3 regions of the Bacillus sp. P4_D3 genome follow, and region 3 is predicted to be linked to each of the others. Evidence: riboswitches for the same ligand, from Rfam matches in the RefSeq annotation. Region 3 holds a riboswitch; each other region holds the start of a gene.
What was found. Region 3 has a riboswitch for S-adenosylmethionine ahead of AC1DTM_RS04485 (peptide ABC transporter substrate-binding protein). Riboswitches for the same ligand answer to the same signal wherever they lie in the genome.
Positions count from the first base shown of each region.

Region 1: another riboswitch for S-adenosylmethionine. It lies ahead of mtnW (2,3-diketo-5-methylthiopentyl-1-phosphate enolase); the one in region 3 lies ahead of AC1DTM_RS04485 (peptide ABC transporter substrate-binding protein).
Region 2: another riboswitch for S-adenosylmethionine. It lies ahead of AC1DTM_RS01830 (methionine ABC transporter ATP-binding protein); the one in region 3 lies ahead of AC1DTM_RS04485 (peptide ABC transporter substrate-binding protein).

Region 1 is NZ_JBFUIN010000114.1:3,930-7,954, reverse strand. Features, by position in the region: gene AC1DTM_RS13750 (2-hydroxy-3-keto-5-methylthiopentenyl-1-phosphate phosphatase) at 1-542, opposite strand, end outside; gene mtnW (2,3-diketo-5-methylthiopentyl-1-phosphate enolase) at 539-1,783, opposite strand; SAM riboswitch class I at 1,848-1,953, opposite strand; gene AC1DTM_RS13740 (pyridoxal phosphate-dependent aminotransferase) at 2,006-3,196, opposite strand; gene AC1DTM_RS13735 (carbon-nitrogen family hydrolase) at 3,211-4,025, shown strand, end outside.
Region 2 is NZ_JBFUIN010000005.1:18,517-22,541, forward strand. Features, by position in the region: gene metQ (methionine ABC transporter substrate-binding lipoprotein MetQ) at 1-87, opposite strand, end outside; gene metQ (methionine ABC transporter substrate-binding lipoprotein MetQ) at 162-974, opposite strand; gene AC1DTM_RS01825 (methionine ABC transporter permease) at 998-1,663, opposite strand; gene AC1DTM_RS01830 (methionine ABC transporter ATP-binding protein) at 1,656-2,681, opposite strand; SAM riboswitch class I at 2,992-3,099, opposite strand; gene AC1DTM_RS01835 (hypothetical protein) at 3,225-3,569, opposite strand; gene AC1DTM_RS01840 (thioredoxin family protein) at 3,722-4,025, opposite strand, start outside.
Region 3 is NZ_JBFUIN010000013.1:1,649-14,404, forward strand. Features, by position in the region: gene AC1DTM_RS04435 (YrzO family protein) at 1-36, opposite strand, end outside; gene AC1DTM_RS04440 (DMT family transporter) at 59-1,027, opposite strand; gene AC1DTM_RS04445 (LysR family transcriptional regulator) at 1,155-2,021, shown strand; gene AC1DTM_RS04450 (DUF3948 family protein) at 2,277-2,378, shown strand; gene AC1DTM_RS04455 (substrate-binding domain-containing protein) at 2,442-3,386, opposite strand; gene modA (molybdate ABC transporter substrate-binding protein) at 3,518-4,315, shown strand; gene modB (molybdate ABC transporter permease subunit) at 4,321-4,995, shown strand; gene AC1DTM_RS04470 (GRP family sugar transporter) at 5,293-6,144, shown strand; gene proC (pyrroline-5-carboxylate reductase) at 6,357-7,160, shown strand; gene AC1DTM_RS04480 (aldo/keto reductase) at 7,162-7,995, shown strand; SAM riboswitch class I at 8,150-8,254, shown strand; gene AC1DTM_RS04485 (peptide ABC transporter substrate-binding protein) at 8,390-10,030, shown strand; gene AC1DTM_RS04490 (peptide ABC transporter substrate-binding protein) at 10,467-12,107, shown strand; partial or broken gene AC1DTM_RS04495 (hypothetical protein) at 12,155-12,427, opposite strand; gene AC1DTM_RS04500 (hypothetical protein) at 12,414-12,605, opposite strand; gene AC1DTM_RS04505 (helix-turn-helix transcriptional regulator) at 12,624-12,756, opposite strand, start outside.

The DNA of each region.
Region 1 (4,025 bases), on a different contig from region 3:
ACTTTATCTGCTTGTTTTGCTGCTTGTAAATCAGTAATGGAATCTCCTATCACAATATGAAAATCATCTTTAGAGCTTAGTTTCCGAATTAATGATGATTTACAGAGACCACAACTATGCTGACATTGCTCGTCACAAGGGTGCGGCCATTTAACTTCAACAAATTCTCCTGAAAAGTCAGTTGCATTACAATAAATTTGTTCTTTAGGGATTATTTCTTGTAAGAGTGGATAGACGAAGAAATCCATTCCACCTGATATAACGTAAAAGGAAATGTTATTTTCATTAATAAATTGTATGAATTCATGAAAACCTGTACGGATTTCAGCAGTTTCTTGTAAAAACTGAATAATATCATCGTGTAGATTAATAGGTATTAATCGAAATAATTGAGAAACACCTTCTTGAATAGAAAGTTCTTGCGATAAAATTTTTTGCTTTATTTCCTCTGCTGCTGGTGGTGCGAATTTTTCCATAATGGACATGATATTATCGTTATTTGTAATCGTACCATCGAAATCACAAAATACTTGAATACTCATAATTTCACCTCATGAGAAGGATTTCCCCATATTTGTAGTGCGCTATGCAAATTTATTTCATCCACTTCATGGAGTGGTTTACCTTGTAAAGTAGCTTCAATTGCAGCACGGAAAGCTTTGCCACCACCTTGAGCTCCATTTGGATGCCCATGAATCCCGCCACCGGCATTAATAACAACATCCTTACCAAAATCTCGTAGAATAAAGGGAACGAAACCAGGATGAATTCCAGCAGATGGAACAGAAAAACTTTTCTTGAAATAGTGGTCTTCCTCAGTTAATGCTTCTGTAATGAGAAGAGCTTCCTCTTTTTCTAATGCAACGTTGCCGTATGGTGATGGGAATAAAGAGAAATCAGCACCAGCGTAACGTAGTAATTTTCCAAGTAGTAATGGAGAAGAGAACCCGTATAGTTTCGATGACGAATATGCGCCACTTACAGCAGGGTGTGCCATAATAGGAATTGGAATTTCCTCGTCTTCTACAAGTGATTGCAGTACATCTAATCCATAAGAAAATACATTAAATAAAAGAATGTCTGCTCCAGCTACCACCGCACGTTTCGCGTTCTCTTTTAAATCATAAGTTCGCCCTGTTAAATTTACTGCGTATAAAGTTTTATGTCCGTAAGTTTCGTATACAGATTGTAAAACTTCTTTCCCAGATTCAATTCTTTTTGTAAGTGGTGTTAATGAGTTTTCGAATAAAATTTCATCATCTTTTACAATATCTACGCCTCCAATTGCCTGATCGCGTAGTTGAGTTTTTAAATATCCAATATTCCGTCCTATCATCCCTTTAAAAATACTCATTAGAAGAGGGCGATCTTGAACTTGTAACAGGTTTCGAATGCCTTCGATTCCAAATTTTGGTCCAGGAAACTGTTTCTTTAATTCGTCTGAGAATGTTAAATCAATTAGTTTAATTTCTCCATCTAACGAAAGTTTTCCAAATGTTGTTGTCAAAATGGCTGGTAAGTCGGGGCTAAAGTTCAGCGATGGATAATGAATTTTAATGAGTCCACGTGATACTTTTTTGCCAAGGTAAGAGTTAATATGTTCTTGTTCGTCTAACGCTTCAATATGAATGACATTGCCTTTATGTTGTTTTAATTGTTCTTGTAATAAGTGTGGCAAATGAGTCCAAGAGCCAATTGTTAAACCAATTGCAATTTGTTCCGCTTTCTTTTCTAAGTTGTGAGAATCATCGTGGATTAAATATGTCGCTATAATTCCGCTCATTGTTATAACCTCCTAGTTAAATAAAAAAACCTCTCAGCTAAGGAGAGGTTTTTTTACAACCAGCTCCTTATCTGTCAGCGTAACGCTGCGAGAATTAGCACCGTGTCTACAATTGTAGATCGGTTGCCGGGTTTCGTCGGGCTCGTCCCTCCACCTGCTCTTGATAAGAAGTATTTAGAAATGTTTAAATTTTTAAGATAACTGAATTTTGTCAGATATTTTTTATGTTGTCAATGACTTTTTGAAAAAATTTAATTTATCAATTCGATTAATTGCTTCTCGTAATCTATCTTCTGTATGCAAGAGACCAACACGGACATACCCTTCGCCGTGCTCACCAAATCCAACACCAGGAGCAACTGCAACGTGTGCTTTTTCTAGCAAAATATCAGAAAATTGCTCAGATGTATATCCTTCTGGTACAGGAAGCCATGCAAAGAATGATCCGGTTGGAATATCTACATTCCAACCAATTGAGTGACAAGCTGAAATAAGAGCATTTCTCCGAGATTCATAACTATTAACAAGATCTACCACACAAGACTGCGAGCCTAATAGTGCTTCGCGGGCAGCATCTTGAACTGCACCAAAAATACTAACATACATATGATCTTGCAATAGGTTAATTGTTTCGATGACACTTTCATTCCCCACTGCAAAAGCAATACGCCAGCCAGCCATATTGAAAGTTTTTGATAAAGTGTAAATTTCAATTCCTGTATCTTTGGCGCCGTCTGCTTGCAAGAAACTAACAGGCTTTTGACCATCAAATCCGATAGCACCGTAAGCAAAATCATGAACAACTAATATATTATGTTTACTAGCAAAATGAATGGTTTCATCAAAGAATTCTTTTGATGCAGTAGCACCGGTAGGATTATTAGGATAGTTTAAAAACATTAACTTGGATTTCTTGGCAATAGAGTCATCAATTTTTGTATAATCTGGTAAAAAATTATTTTCTGCAATAAGCGGCATTGTTTCAAAGTGCGCTTTTGCTAAAGCAACTCCGGATAAATAATCTGGATAGCCTGGATCTGGAACGAGAATGGTATCACCAGGGTTTGTAAAACAAATTGGTAATTCTACTAATCCAGCCTTTCCACCAAACAAAATAGCAACTTCAGTTTTTGGATTTACTACTACATCATATTCACGTTGATAGAATGTTGCCACGGCTTCTTTTAAGCTTTCATGTCCGCGAAATGGCGGATATTTATGATGAATGGCCTTTTCAGCAGCATCTTGTAAAGCTTTTACGATATGCTGTGGTGTTGGTTGATCTGGATTACCTTGACCTAGATTAATAACATCGTGACCAGCTGCAACGACTTTGTTAACTTTTGCAACAAGTGAAGCGAAAAATTGTGTCGGCAATGATGTTACTACTTCGGAAGGTTGAAAATTTTTCATACTTTTCACCTCTTTTGAAAGTTGTTACAATTCTAGTGACAAATGATATAATCTTTCCAGTATTTTGTAAAGAAAAAATTAGGAATGGGGCGGACAAAATGAAAGTCGCATGTATTCAAATGGATATTGTCTTTGGTGATGTAGAAAAAAATATTGAGAACGCTAAAAATAAAATAAGCGAAGCGATGAAAGAAAGACCAGATGTTATCGTCTTACCAGAATTATGGACAACAGGATATGATTTAACAAGACTTTCTGAAATTGCAGATAGGGATGGATTGGAAACGAAAGAAAAGTTGAAAGAATGGTCGAAACAATATGGTGTACATATTGTTGGTGGTTCCATAGCGAAGCAAACAGAGCAAGGTGTTACAAATACAATGTATGTTGTAAACAATGAAGGGAATCTAGTCAATGAATATAGTAAAGTACATTTATTTCAGCTTATGGATGAACATAAATATTTAGTAGCTGGTAATGAGACAGGTGAATTTAAGCTAGATGATGTAGAGTGCGCTGGCACAATTTGCTATGATATTCGTTTTCCGGAGTGGATGCGTGTTCATACTGCTAAAGGTGCAAAAGTTTTATTTGTTGTAGCAGAATGGCCATTAGTACGTTTAGCGCATTGGCGTTTGCTTTTACAGGCGAGAGCAGTTGAAAACCAGTGTTATGTTGTAGCATGTAATAGAGCAGGAAAGGATCCGAACAATGAGTTTGCAGGTCATTCTTTAATTGTCGATCCTTGGGGTGAAGTTGTAGTAGAGGCAAATGAAGAGGAATTTATTTTATTTGGAGAGCTGAAATTCGAGAAAATTAAAGAGGTTCG
Region 2 (4,025 bases), on a different contig from region 3:
AACAAGCTTATTTTCCTCTTTCCCCCCGCAAGCAGCTAATGTAAATACAGACAGCGCTGTAACAACTGACAGTATAATCTTTTTCATATGATGTCCCCTTCTCCCCTATAGTTATGTAGTTAGAAAAAAGAGCCGGCATACACCAGCCCTTCTTCAAACGATTATTCTTTTACAGGAACAACTGCCCCTTTATATTCTTTATTAATAAAATCTTCAATTTCTTTAGAATGCAGCACTTCTATAAGAGCTTTAATCTCTTTTTTATCTTTATCACCTTTACGAACAGCTACTACGTTTGCGTATGGAGAATCATTTCCTTCAATTGCAATCGCGTCTTTTTCTGGGTTTAATTTCGCATCAATTGCATAGTTAGAATTAATTAGAACCGCATCGCCTTCTTTATTGTTATACACTTGTGGTAATAAACCAGGCTCGATATCCGTTTTGAACTTTAAGTTTTTCGGATTATCTGCAATATCTTTAGGAGTCGCTTTAACTGGATCTACTCCGTCTTTAATTTTTAAAACTCCTTCTTTTTGTAAAATTGCTAAACCACGTCCATGATCAGCAACAGAATTACTCATAAGAATTGTCGCCCCGTCTGGAAGTTCTTTTAAGCTTTTATATTTTTGAGAGTACACGCCAATTGGTTCTAAATGAATTTTCCCCGCTATTTCAAAATCATATTTTTTATCTTTAATTTCTTTTTCTAAATACGGAATGTGCTGGAAGTAGTTTGCATCTAATTCTTTATCCGCTAACGCTTTATTCGGTAACACGTAGTCCTGGAATTTTTTAATTTCTAACTCAATTCCTTTTTTCTCAAGTAATGGCTTTGCCTTTTCTAAAATAACCGCATGAGGTACGTTAGAAGCACCAACAACTAGTTTCTTTTCATCTTTATCTTTCCCACCACAAGCAGCTAGACCAAAAATTGAAGTTGTAATAAGTGCTGTAAGTAATAATTTTTTCATTTGAAATACCCTCCCGTTTTTCATTATCTTTTATCTATTCGAGTCGTTAAACTATCACCAATCCACTGAATGAAAAATACAACTAGTAATACACAAATTGTCGCAACGATTGTTACATCGTTATTTCCTCGCTGGAACCCTTCTAAATAAGCAAGTGTTCCAAGGCCACCAGCACCAACAACACCTGCCATTGCCGTATAGCCTACTAAAGCAATTGTCGTTACCGTAATACCCGATACTAACGCTGGTAACGATTCTGGAATTAATACTTTCAAAATGATTGTGCTTGTTTTTGCTCCCATTGCTTTTGAAGCCTCAATTACACCTTTATCAATTTCACGAAGTGCGATTTCAACCATTCTCGCGTAAAATGGTGCCGCTCCAATAATTAAAGCTGGCAGCGCTGCACTCGCTCCGAGAATTGTTCCAAGAAGAATCTTTGTGAATGGAATTAATAAAATAATTAAAATGATGAACGGTATAGAACGAAAAATGTTTACGAACGCTCCAATCACCGTATTAATCGCTTTATTTTCCCATAAATTATCTTTCGCTGTCATAAAGAGTAATAGTCCTAAAATAAGTCCTAAAACAAATGTGGCAAGCGCTGCGATTGCCGTCATATATAACGTTTCACCAGTTGCTTCTAACATTTGATTCCAATCAACATTTGCAATTAACTTATCCATGTGCAATCACCTCCAGCTCTACTTGATCTTGATGAATCCCTTCTATTGCTTGCTGGATCGCTGTTTCTTCACCATTTAAATGAACGACTAAACTTCCGTAAGAGCCGTTATTCGTTTGTGCGATATTTCCTTGCAAAATGCTAACTTCTATATCACCGCGCTGCATTAACCTTTGAAGTACCGGTCTTTCTACTGCTTCACCGACAAACTGCAAACGAATTACTTTTCCATCTGGATATTTTTCAATTAAGCTTTCAATCGTTTCATTTGTATCTTCAGAATCAGTTAACTGCTGTACAAATCGTTTCGTAATATCTTGCTGTGGATTACGGAATACGTCAAGTACTGGACCCGTTTCTACGATTTTCCCTTTCTCCATTACAGCAACTCGATTACAAATTTTGCGAATAACGTGCATCTCATGCGTAATCAATACAATTGTTAAGCCGAGACGCTTATTAATATCTAATAATAAATCTAAAATTTGATCTGTCGTTTCCGGATCAAGAGCTGACGTTGCTTCATCACATAAAAGTACTTGTGGATTGTTAGCTAACGCTCTTGCAATCCCGACGCGCTGCTTTTGTCCACCACTTAGCTGAGATGGGTACGCGTCTCCTCTTCCCTCTAATCCAACAAGATGAATTAACTCATCGACACGTTTTCTTCTCTCTGCCTTATCGACACCTGCAATTTCAAGTGGGAATGCGATATTTTCACGCACAGTTCGTGACCAAAGTAAGTTGAAATGCTGAAAAATCATTCCGATTTCTTGTCTTGCCTTACGAAGTTCATTTCCAGTAATCGCTGAAATCACACGATTCGCAATTGTAATTTGGCCAGAAGTTGGTTTCTCTAACTGATTAAATAATCTGATTAACGAACTTTTCCCAGCACCACTATATCCGATAACACCAAATATTTCGCCTTTCTCTATTTGTAAGTTGGCGTTATCTACAGCAGTGACATCACCGCTTTTTGCCTTATATATTTTCTTTACATTCTCTAATAGAATCATGGTGTATCACCCCTTTTTTGTTTAAAAAGCGTAAGCGGCTCGTTTAGAATGTAAAGTGGATGGAGCTTCTGACGTAGAGGCGCTTTTTGCCTCATAGGAAGAAGCGAAGCCATCGAACATTCTAGCCGCTGGAGCTAGATTTCATAAAAACTTTGGATAGACTCCGCATTTTTTTATTTTTGATGCGTGTAGTCCATCGTTATAGCTCCTCTTATTATTTGAATGTCCTCCGCATTCAAACGACAAAAAACCTTTCCGCTTCTAGAGAAGCAGAAAGGTTTATATGCGTATATAACAACATTATCCCTCTCTCTCATCTCTCAAAGCATTTGCTTTGCAGGAATTGGCACCATTTCAACATAAGTTGACGGTTGCCGGGCTTCACAGGGCACAGTCCCTCCACCTCTCTTAATAAGAGAAATCAGATTAAATTTTCGTCTGATTTAAAATTTATGAAATTGTCTATATTTTATGAATTGAATTGTATCAATATCCACACGCCGTGTCAACAGAAATTTTCGCAAAAAAAGAAACTTCAGAATTTTAAGCCCCGACTGACATCGGTTTACATATATGAAACATCGATTCAACTAATAACATCGTTCGATACGTTCCAGAATATTGTACCCGTCCATCACTCATTAACGTTTGCAACCTCATATTTCCAGTCACTAATTTTTGTACATCCTCTTCCTCTAAACAAACGATTTGTTCCGTTCCTCTCGCCTCTTTCAAAAGTTCTATATAATCTCTTGAAATTTGTAACGAACAGCATTCATCTCCAAAACGAAAATTAACAGTTCTTTCTCCTTGCCTTAAAAGCGGTTCTAAATGATATTGACCATTAGCGTAATTTACAAATGATTGAAGCAAAGAATATAATTTCATCCTAAACCACATCCCTCATATCACTTTCTATTACATACCATTCCCTCTTATTAAAGAGCAATCCTGTTACTTTCGCTCGACAAATACTGTATCTATCACGCATGTCGACATATTTCCCAAGAAATATGTCGAGGCGGCAAAAACTTTGCCGCCTACTTTAATTCCGTATATAAATATTCAACCGAATGAAATGCATATATTTTCTTCATCAGTGTCCCATTTTCAAAAACAAGTAAACACGGTACACTTTCTATCCCATACTCTTTCGCTAAATGCGGGGCATAATTTAAATCTAACATCCCAATTTTCAAATCTTCAATCGTCATCTCGACGACCGTTAACATCTTCTTTGCTAACTGGCATGTTCCACACATTGGTGTATACACATATAACACTGTTTTTTCTTCATTTCCTATTAGGTCTGTAGCTTCGGCACCTGTCCAATCAATCACTTCT
Region 3 (12,756 bases):
TCCAGCAGCAAAGAAAAACAATAAACTTTCTAACATGTAAAAATCCTCCAGTTGCCTATTAAACAGCTTGACGCAATTGCTCTTCTTGTAAAACTTGTTTATTTATATTTTCTTCTTTTCTCTGACAAACATTATTACGAATAAGCGCTGCAATAACAAATAATGTTCCTACAATATCAAATGTTGTTATTTTATACCCTTGCATCATCATAATAACTAACGTAGTAATTGGCACAAAGTTAATAAATAAAATACCATTAATTGATGATAAAATTTTCACACCGTAGTTCCAAGCAAGTAGTGCTACGATACCTGGTAATGTCATCATAAATAACAAATCATACTTCACAACAGAAATCGTTCCCATACTTGGAACTGATACATATCCAAGTGAGGTAATGATCATAGTTATAATTCCTGTAACTGCTGTCCCAAATACACAAGTTAATGTTGAATAACGTAATGTTGACCAATCGCTACACGTTTGACCACCCATCGTATAAATAACCCAGCCTACAACACCAACAAATATAAATGCTAGTGAAAACATATCATCTTTCAATGTTAAAAAGAAACTCATATCACCTTTCGTAATAACAAATACAGCCCCTACAAACGCGATAATCATGCTCGTTATCATATACTTCTTCGGCTTTATATTTTTATATCCCCATAAAATACAAATTGAAATCATCGGCATAAGCGCCTCCATAATAGAAGCTACCATTACACCTGATTTTCCCATTAACATTTGTCCTAGAAAAATTAATACATTGTATACGGTAAACGCCATTGTTCCAAAAAAGATGAGTAACTTTCCTCTTCCTTCTAAGCGAAATGCTTTCTTTCCTTCTTTCATTAGCAATAATACAATCAGTACAATTGCTACCGCCCCATAACGAATAAACGAAAAATAAAACGGATCTATGTATTCTAGCGCATGATCAGCAACCGGAAACATCGCTCCCCATGACATACTTGCAATTAAACATGCCAACGCACCTATTATCATTTGACTTCTTCTCACCGCAATCCCTCACTTCTTTCTATTTGCACAAAGAGAATTGTAAAAGAAAAAATATATCACGTAAAATGATTCAAAATGATGTTAACTATCATTTATAATGATAGTTAACATCAAGGGGGAGCATACAATGGAATTACGAGACTTACAAATCTTCCAGAGCGTTGCTGACCGAGGTAGTGTAAGTAGCGCAGCAAAAGAATTAAATTACGTACAATCAAATGTAACAGCACGTATTAAACAGTTAGAAAACGAATTAAAAACACCGCTCTTTTACCGTCATAAACGAGGCATGACTTTAACAGCTGAAGGTAGAAAAATGCTCGTCTATGTTAATAAAATTTTGCAAGATGTTGACGAGCTAAAACAAGTATTTTTAGATGGTGAAACACCATCTGGTATATTAAAAATTGGTACAGTCGAAACAGTAAGTACATTACCTACCATTTTGTCTTCTTACTATAAAAGCTATCCAAATGTCGATTTATCATTACAAGCCGGTCTAACGGAAGAACTTATTAGAGAAGTACTCGATCATCAATTAGATGGTGCTTTTATATCAGGACCAATAAAACACCCACTAATTGAACAATACGATGTTAGTACCGAGAAATTAATGCTTGTTACACAAAATAAAGCTTTTCATATAGAAGAATTTACTACGACGCCCCTACTCGTTTTTAATCAAGGATGTGGGTACCGTTCCAAGCTAGAACGATGGCTTAAAGATGAAGGTTTGCTACCAAAAAGAATTATGGAATTTAACATATTAGAAACAATATTAAACAGTGTTGCACTCGGTCTTGGAATTACACTCGTACCACAGTCTGCCGTTCAGCATCTTTCTACAGCAGGTAAAGTACACTGTCATCCGATTCCCGAGAAATACGGTAGTATTTCAACTGTTTTCATACGCCGTAAAGATAGTTACATGACCAATTCGATGCGAAGCTTTTTAAAAACAATTAAAGAGCATCATCACATCAATATGCTTTAAAAGACATTCTTACACGAATGTCTTTTTTTCTTACAAAAGTGTAAGTCTTCCGTAAGCTAATTCGATAGTTGTAATTCATCCTCTCCCCTATAATTAAGACATGAAGCAGGGCAACAAAAATTCGAAAAGGAGCGGATACGCATGATGAACAAAATGAAAACAAACAAATTTTTCAATACAATGGGCATGGTGCTATCCGCACTTATCGATGCAAAAGCAGTTGCAACTACATTAAACAAATAAGGAGAGATTATAATGAACAACATTACTTTCAACAAATCAGACTTTATCGGACTTGCAAGTGGCGCAGCTCTTCTTACGGCTTTCATTTACGCACTTGCTCAAAGTCTTGTTTAACACTTTGTTTCCCCAACCCCCTTTATATAGAAAAGGCTGCTCGTCTTATAGACAAGCAGCCTTTTAGTTTGTTTCATATATAATTTGGCCTGTTTTGCTTATATCATATCCACCAATTGCTTTTAATTCATTGTGAAACTCTTCAGATTGCAAAATCCCTTTTATAACCTCAATAAGTTCCTCATTTTCTTTATTCTTCAGAAGTACTAAATCATACTGCTCTTTCATTATCGGAATAAAGTCTACGTTCACAATTTGGGAAAACTTTTCTGAACCTACCCCAACATCAGCTTTTCCATTCGCGACTTGCGAGGCAACACCAAGATGATTCGATTCTTCCCATTCATACCCGTTAATATCTTTACTTAATTTTTGAATTCGCAATTGCTCATCCACTAACACCCTAATACCAGAACCTTTTTCTCGATTTACAAATCGTATAGATGACTGAGCTAAATCAGCCCATGTTTTTATATTTTGTGGATTCCCTTTTTGCACATAAAACCCAACATTTCTCGCTAATAAATTAATCATAATATATGGTTGTCCAACTAAAATACGTTTTACGTAAGGAACATTATATGTACCTGTTTCGCCATCAAATAAATGCAAACTAACGACGCTTCCTTCTCCTTGGTACATCTTCACTAAACTCGTTAAACTACCTTGATATGCTCTTAATATATTAGAATTTGGCAGACGATTTTCTATATGTTTTGCCAACATATCTAACGTTAGTTCTTGACCACTAATGATGCGTGTATTCGAACTACTAATTTCGTACTTCTTTACAGAAGTAAATTGCACCTTACCTGTTTTCATTTGCTTGATATATTGTTCTAAATCCGCTGCATCAATACGCATTTGTCTACCAACCCTATAAGAAGGAAGTTCTCCTTTTTTAATTAGGTCGTATACAGTTAATTTTGATACTTTTAATCGCTTTGCTACTTCTTCCGTTGTGTAGGAATGATGATCCATAGACGATTCCTCACTTTCTCCCTTCATTGTAACAAAGAAAAGAATATTTCTCCTAGTTTTTAAAAACAACTATATCGTTCAAATTATATTCAATTATAACTAGTTATAATTAGTTATATTTAGTTATAATTAATTTAGTAAACGAAGGGGGATTTTTTATGAACAAATTTATATTACGATCCATTGGGGTACTTATACTTTCTTTTCTTCTTATATTCAGTGTAGCTTGTTCAAGCGAAGAAAAGTCAGCTGCTAAAGAGGGAGAATCAGTGGAGCTGACTATATCAGCGGCTGCAAGTTTACAAGATGCATTAAAAGAAATTGAACAGCAATATAAAGAAAAAGAACCAAACATTAAGCTTTCTTTTAACTTCGGTGCTTCTGGTGCACTTCAACAACAAATTGAACAAGGTGCGCCTGCTGATTTATTCTTCTCTGCAGCAGAAGATAAATTCCAAACCCTTGTTAAAAAAGGATTCATTAATGAAAAAGAAGGGAAAAACCTTCTTGGAAATGAACTAGTTCTAGTCGTTCCACAAGATAGTTCTCTTACAAAATTTCAAGATTTAAAAGATGAGAAAATCAAGAAAATCGCACTTGGTACACCCGAATCCGTACCTGCAGGAAAATATGCAAAAGCTTCTCTCACACATGAAAATCTTTGGAATGACGTTCAAAATAAAATCGTATTTACAAAAGATGTTCGCCAAGTGTTAACATATGTAGAAACAGGTAATGTTGATGCTGGTATTGTATATAAAACAGACGCTCTCGTTTCAGACAAGGTGAAAATTGTAGAGGCGGCAGCGGCTAATTCTCATGAGCAAATCCACTATCCTTTAGGTATTATAAAGGAATCTAAGCATAAGAAAGAGGCGACTTCATTCTATGAATATTTACAGTCAAAAGATGCACAATCTATCTTTAAGAAATATGGATTTACACTCCTGCCATAATTGCTATGAGCTTTGATACAATTCTGTCACCTGTCTTTCTATCTTTACGAGTAGCTGCGTGCGCCACCATTATCGTTACGATTTTGGGAACGATTATTGGACGAGCATTAGCGCGCTCCTCGTGGCGATATAAAGTACTACTAGAAACTATTTTCTTATTACCAATGGTGCTTCCACCAACTGTTATCGGCTTTTTTCTAATTATCATTTTCGGAAATAACAGTCCCATTGGAAAGTGGATTGAATCATTATTTCAGCAGTCCATTATGTTTACATCTACTGCTGCTATCATTGCTTCTACAGTTGTTGCATTTCCGCTCATGTACCAATCAGCAAAAACAGGATTTTCTATCGCAAATGTACAAATTGAAGATGGCGCGCGCGATCTTGGTGCAAGTGAATACCAAGTTTTTCTACATGTCACACTCCCGCTTGCATTTCCTGCGTTACTAAGTGGTATGATTTTAAGCTTTGTTCGCGCACTTGGTGAATTTGGTGCAACTTTAATGTTTGCAGGAAATATACCTGGCAAAACTCAGACGATTCCAACGGCGATTTATATGGCTATTGATGCAAGTAATATGCAACTAGCTTGGACACTTGTAATCATAACGATTAGTATGTCCCTTCTATTCTTACTATGTATTCAACTCATTAATAGCAGAATTACTACTTCTTAAAGCAACTTTCGACAAAAGTTGCTTTTTATTTCCCGAAAAATAAAATGATTTGATTAACGACTGAATTTTACCTCTTATTTAAATATACATTTTATTTGAATTCACTTTCTAAAATAGGTAATTTCCTGTTATTATATGAAAGTGTTTCAAAAAATGAAGAAATGAAAACGCATTTATATCGTGAATTCTTCATCCTGTTTTAGCGATCGGTAATCTTCTACTCTATTAGTGGGGCATTACCGATCGTTAGAACGATATGTAATTATATTGGTATAGAAAACCGAAGGGAGTCTTGTAATGGACATTTTATTAGCGCTTCTTCCTGCAATCGCATGGGGAAACATCTTATTAGTAAGCGTAAAAATGGGCGGTGGTGCATATAGCCAAACGGTAGGTATGACAATCGGTGCTCTATTCTTCGCAACAACTATGTATGTATTTACTCAACCAACTTTAACAATGACAATCTTGATTGTTGGCTTTATTTCAGGTTTATTCTGGGCTTTAGGACAAGTAAACCAATTAAAAACAGTTGAAAAACTAGGTGTTTCAACTACTGTAACTATTTCTACTGGTATGCAACTTGTTGCAACTTCTATCTTTGGCGTTATCGCTTTTCGTGAGTGGACTACTACTACAACGATTGTTCTGGGAACGATTGCAATCCTATTAATCGTAGTTGGTGTTGTATTCACATCACTAGATGATAAAGAAAATGCACAGCCACCAGGACAATTGAAAAAGGGACTTCTTACTTTAATTGTTTCTACTTTCGGTTATCTTGTATATGTAATTATTATTCGTTGGTATAACATTGATGGTTGGTCTGCTATTTTACCACAGGCAGTTGGTATGTTTGTTGGTGCGGTTGTACTGACATCTAAACATAAACCATTTAACAAATATGCAATGCGTAATGCTTTATCTGGTTTACTATGGGGAACAGGAAACTTATTCTTACTTCTTTCATTACCACGTGTTGGAGTGGCAACAAGCTTCCCATTATCTCAAACTGGAATCGTTATCTCAACATTCGGTGCGATTGTCTTCTTAGGTGAAAAGAAAACAAAACGTCAATTGATCTTTATTGCACTAGGTAGTGTTTTAATTATCGGCGGCGCTGTATTGCTTGGTATGACGAAAGCATAAGCTTATAATTTATCAATCCCTGAAGCATAAATGCTTCAGGGATTTTTGATTATAACTATTTTTCAAATATAATAATCTTCATAGCCCTTTTTATATAACCTGCCCTCTCTCCAATTGTATTCCCTCTACTATAAGCCGTTTCTTTTTACAAAATTCTCTTAAAAATGGTATCGTTTTTTATAACATATTCTCATCAGAAAGGAATAAAGGATATGCCTAATAAACATCGAATTTTATTTATTGGTGCCGGTCGTATGGCAGAAGCTATATTTGCTGGACTACTTACAACAAGTAAAGAATACATCGAAGAAATTATTGTTTCCAACCGAAGTAACAGAGAAAAACTAACACAATTACAAACTCAATATGATCTCTCGATTACAACGGATTGGAAGCAGCATATTAAATCTGTAGATACGATTGTTTTAGCAATGCCGCCTTCTGCACATGAAGAGCTATTAGCAGAGTTATCTCCGTTAATATCAAATCAACTTGTTGTAACAGTAGCTGCTGGCATTGGCCCATCTTATTTAGAAGCTAGACTCCCAGAAAACACACCTGTTGCCTGGATTATGCCTAATACAGCTGCTGGCATTGGAAAGTCTATCTCCTTATACACGACGGGAAATTCCGTAGATGAAAGACATCATGAAACGTTACAACTTCTTTTAAAAGGTATTGGTACCTCACAGTTTTGTACCGAAGAGGAAGTTCACCAACTTACCGCAGTTACTGGTAGTGCACCTGCTTTTCTCTATCACTTTGCTGAAGGTTTAATTGAAGCAACGAAAAGCTATGGTATTGATGAGGAAACAGCAAAACACCTTGTCATTCAAATGATTGCTGGCTCTGCCGCTATGCTCCAGCAAAATCAGGATCCAGCTATGCTCCGCGAACAAGTAACAACACCAGGAGGTTCAACGGCTGAAGGCTTAAAAGTTCTATATGAAAATAATTTTTCAGAAGTCATTCAACAAGCAGTTGAAGCGACCAATAAAAAAGCTAGGGGGAATTAATATGACTTTAACAAGTTTAAACGACTATACAACATTACATAACGGCGTGAAAATGCCTTGGTTCGGCTTAGGTGTTTTTAAAGTTGAAGATGGTACAGAAGTAATTGATTCTGTAAAAGCAGCTATAAAAAATGGATACCGTAGCATCGATACTGCTGCCATATATAAAAACGAAGAAGGCGTTGGACAGGCAATTCGCGAATCTGGTATTCCTCGTGAAGAGTTATTCATCACTTCAAAAGTGTGGAATAGTGATCAAGGTTACGAGTCAACATTACAAGCATTTGAAACTACATTAGAAAAATTAGGTCTAGAATATTTAGATCTATACTTAGTGCATTGGCCTGTAAAAGGAAAATACACTGAATCATGGAAAGCTTTAGAGAAACTTTATAAAGACGGTCGTGTTCGTGCTATCGGTGTGAGTAATTTCCATATTCATCATCTGCAAGACGTATTTGAAATTGCAGAAATTAAACCAATGGTTAACCAAGTGGAATACCACCCACGTTTGGCACAAGAAGAACTACATGCTTTCTGTAAAGAACATAGCATTCAACTTGAAGCTTGGTCACCATTAATGCAGGGGCAGCTACTTGATCACCCATCATTACAAGAAATCGCTACAAAATATAATAAATCGACTGCACAAGTTATTTTACGTTGGGATCTACAAAATGAAGTTGTAACAATCCCTAAGTCTATTAAAGAACACCGCATTATTGAAAATGCAAACATCTTCGATTTTGAATTAAGCTCGGATGATATGAAAGCAATTCAAGCTTTAAATGAAAATCATCGCGTTGGTCCAGATCCAGATAACTTTAACTTTTAGTAAGGAAACCACTGCCATATGCAGTGGTTTTTTTATTTTTAATAAAACTGAAAATTTAAACTATATTTCATTCGATTGACACTTCATTATCTAAGGTGTAATATTTTGAATTATCAAAGAAACACAAAAATTAATAAAATTTATTTGTTTACTCATTGTATCAAGAGAGGTGGAGGGACTGGCCCTTTGAAACCTCGGCAGCAGGTTCATTTTGAATACTGTGCCACTTCCTGCAAGCTTTGTGCTTGAAAGATAGAATGAGGGACTTCGTTTATATACGGGTGCATAACTTGTACGTAGAAATCCCTCTTTCTCAATACGAAAAGAGGGATTTTTTGTTTTTCATTTCCCTCATCATCATCCAATCTTATTAACTATTTAGGAGGAAAATCAAATGAAAAAGAAGTTTGTACCCGGTATTGCATCAGTTGTAGGAGTAAGTATTTTATTATCTGGTTGCGGTAGTTATAAAAACGAAGCGAGCGGAGCAAATGCAAAAGATGAGGCACCTAGTAAACAAGTTTTAAACTTATCTTCACCTACTGAGATTCGAACAATGGATACGGCTCGTGCTACAGATACTGATTCTGGTCAGGTAATGAGAAACGTATTTGAAGGTTTATACAATCTTGGCGAAGGTAATAAACCTGTTCCTGGCGCTGCAAAAGCTCATGAAGTGAGTGGCGATAAAACGAAATACACATTCCATTTACGAGATTCAAAATGGTCGAACGGCACACCTGTAACAGCGAAAGATTTTGTCTTCGCTTGGCAAAGAGCTGTTGATCCAGCAACAGCCTCTGAATATGCTTTTTTATTCTTTGATATTAAAAACGCTAAAAAAATTAATAGTAAAGAGCTTCCAGCCGATCAACTTGGTGTAAAAGCAGTTGATGACCATACGTTTGAAGTAGAATTAGAGCGTCCTGTTCCCTATTTTATTAGCTTAACGGCGTTCCCAACATTTCTACCAATCAACGAGGAATTCTTTAAAGCACAAGGTGATAAGTACGCTTTAGAAGATAATAAAATCTTATACAACGGAGCTTTTACACTAAACGATTGGAAGCATGAACAAAGCTTTAAATTTAAGAAAAACCCTACCTATTGGGATAAAGATAATGTCAAACTCGAAGAAATCAATTTCAACGTTGTAAAAGAGAAATCAACGGAAGTAAATTTATTTGAATCTAAACAATTAGACCGTATAAAACTAACATCTGACTTCGTTGATAAATATAAAAAAGATGCTAACTTTAAAGAACGTCCGAACGTAGGCGTACAATTTTTGCGTATGAATCAACAAAACAAAGTACTTCAAAACGTTTCTGCACGCCAAGCAATCGATCAAACAATCGATAGAAAATCCTTTGTAAATACGCTATTAAATGATGGATCTACACCAACTTACGGTCTCGTACCAAAAAACTTTGCAAAGGGATCTGATGGAAAAGACTTCCGTGCTGTAAACGGCGATTTAACAAAAGTTGATACAAAAGCTGCACAAGAATTATGGAAGAAAGCAAAAAAAGAACTTGGTTCTGAAAAGATAACATTAGAATTATTAACTAGTGATGGTGACCTTGAAAAGAAAACTGGTGAGTTCCTAAAAGGACAACTAGAAAAGAATTTAGATGGCTTAACAGTAAATATAAAACCGCAACCACGTAAACAACAAGTTTCACTCTTATTAAAAGGTGATTACGAAATTGGAATTGACGGTTGGAGCCCTGACTTTGCTGATCCAATTACATTCCTTGAATTGTTTACAACGAATAACCCTTACAACTTAGATCATTACTCTAATAAAGAGTTTGATGACACAATTGAAAAGGTTAAAACTACCTTGGCTGGTGATGAAAAAGCTCGCTGGGAAGCGTTACTAGCATCAGAAAAAATATTGTTTAAAGACTCTGTTATCGCTCCTCTTTACCAAAAAGGCGAATCTTATTTAGAGCGATCCTTTGTAAAAGGCATTGTGCAAGTAGACTTTGCTGGTCAATTAAACTTCAAATGGGCAAAAATTGAAAAATAAAGTGAAACTTTAATCAGTGGGGGATCAACTGCCCGTTAATGCGGGATAAAATGCAATTTGGATCATCGTGTTCCCACCCACACCCATTGTTTTTTTAGCAAAATATATTAAAAGCAGATTCCCTAATACGAGGAAATCTGCTTTTTTAATATATTATTCCAAGAAATTAACACTCCACTTTTTATTATTGACATATAGTTCTCTCCAGTGTTAATATTCTAAATAATCAAAGAAACGAAATATTTTACCATCAAAATGTAATGTCTACTAAGTTGAAACATATAACGATAGATTATAGTTCAACTTGTATATACATATAGAACACCCGATTACCTATATACACATATTTATAATAGGTTTTCTCTTCTTCTATAGCTACACTTCAAGACATGGACATTATGACGTTACGAACAACACATTTAGGGAGGAAAGAACAATGAAGAAAAAAGTTGTACCTGTTGTTGCATCTGTTTTAGGGGCAAGTCTACTACTAACAGCTTGCGGAGGAAATAAAGATAATGCAAGCGGAGCGAAAGCAAACGATAAAGCACCTAATAAACAAGCGATTAACTTATCATTTGCTTCAGAAATTCCAACAATGGATGTTGCAAAAGCAACGGACGGGGAATCCATGAATGTAATGCGAAATGTTTTTGAAGGTTTATATGCAATGGGAGAAGATAATACACCGATTCCTGGTGTTGCTGAGTCGGTTGACATTAGTCCAGATAAAACAAAGTATACTTTCCATCTTCGTGATTCGAAATGGTCAAACGGTACTCCTGTTACAGCAAAAGACTTTGTCTTCGCTTGGCAACGTGCCGTAAATCCTGAAACAGCTGCCGAATATGCATTCTTATTCTTCGATATAAAGAATGCAAAACAAATAAATCAAAAAGAAGCAGCGATCGATCAATTAGGTGTTAAAGCTCTTGATGATAAAACTGTAGAAGTACAACTGGAGCGACCTGTTCCCTACTTCTTAAGCTTAACGACATTTTCAACATTCTTACCAATTAATGAAGAGTATTTAAAATCTCAAGGTGATAAATACGGTTTAGAAACGAAGCATCTAATTTACAACGGGGCTTTCACATTAGATAACTGGAAACATGAACAAAGCTTCCAATTGAAGAAGAACCCTAACTATCGGGATGCTAAAACTGTAAAACTAGAAGAAATCAACTTCAATGTCGTTAAAGATAAGTCTACAGAAGTTAACTTATATGATTCAGGACAAATTGATCGTGTTGCTTTAACTGCGGAGTTTGTTGATAAGTATAAGAACGATTCAAACTTCAAGGAACGCGCTGAAGTAGGTATTCAATTCTTACGACTGAATCAAAAAAATACAGTATTAAAGAATCAACATGCACGTCTTGCTATTAACGAAGCGATGAATAAGAAAGCTTACGTAGAAACAATTTTAAATAACGGTGCAATCCCAGCAGAAGGAATGGTTCCTGCGAAATTCGCAAAAAGTCCAGACGGTAATGACTTCCGTAAAGAGAATGGAAATCTAGTAAAAGATGATGTGAAATCTGCAAAAGAAAACTGGAAAAAAGCGAAACAAGAACTTGGTACTGACAAAGTAACAATTGAACTATTAACAAGTGATAATGCTTTAGCTAAAAAGACTGGTGAATATTTAAAAGGTGAATTAGAAAAGAATCTAGATGGATTAACAGTGAACTTAAAGCCTCAACCACGTAAACAACAGTTAAAACTACTATTAAGTGGTGATTACGAAATCGGAATCGATGGCTGGGGCCCTGACTTCGCGGATCCTATTACATTCTTAGATCTATTCACAACAGATAGTGCTTATAACTTCGATAAATACTCTAACAAAGAGTACGACGAGCTTATTCGTAAAGTAAAAACTGATTTAGCTGGTGATGAAAAAGCACGCTTTGAAGCAATGAAGCAAGCTGAAAAAATCTTATTACAAGATGGTGCTGTCGCTCCTTTATACCAACAAGGCCGTTCTTACTTACAACGCGGATTTATTAAAGGACTTGTAACAACTGACTTCGGCGGTGAATTTAACTACAAGTGGACAGAAGTTGCAAAATAACAAACGCTAGTAAAAAAGGTATCCACATGAAGGATACCTTTTTTACTTTATACGTCTTTAGCTACAAAACCTCTTCCCTTTACTATTCCTTTTATACCTATAGCGATTCCCGCTACCAATTATGTAACTAGTATAATAAATAATAACGAAATAATATTTTTCTCTAAATTAACTCCACCAAATATTATTGTGTAATAACCATTCGCTGCGTATGTTGCGGGAAATAACCCCGAACGGCAAACCTGTTTTTCCAATGCAGTGATAAATACATATGTATTAATACTAAGAAGACTAAAAGGACGATTATCAACTCTCTTCATAGCTCTCTTTTTGTATTGAACCAAAACTCATCATAAATATAACCATAAACATCAAATATGTTCTCCACGTCAAAGAAGGTATATGCCCTGACCAAAGATAGCTAATTAAATAGTTAATTCCCATAATACAAGACGATACTACTAAATTAATACTTATTAGTTTTACATATTCGAGCATATCTTTTCTCCTTACTTTTTAATTTTCTATTTCTTCAAATTGCAGATTCACCGGCTCTTCTAGGAGTGTTTCATAAAAGTTTTCTGCCAAATCTGTTGAAGGAATTTTTTCATCCACTTCATCAAATCGAATACTATCTAGCCACACACAA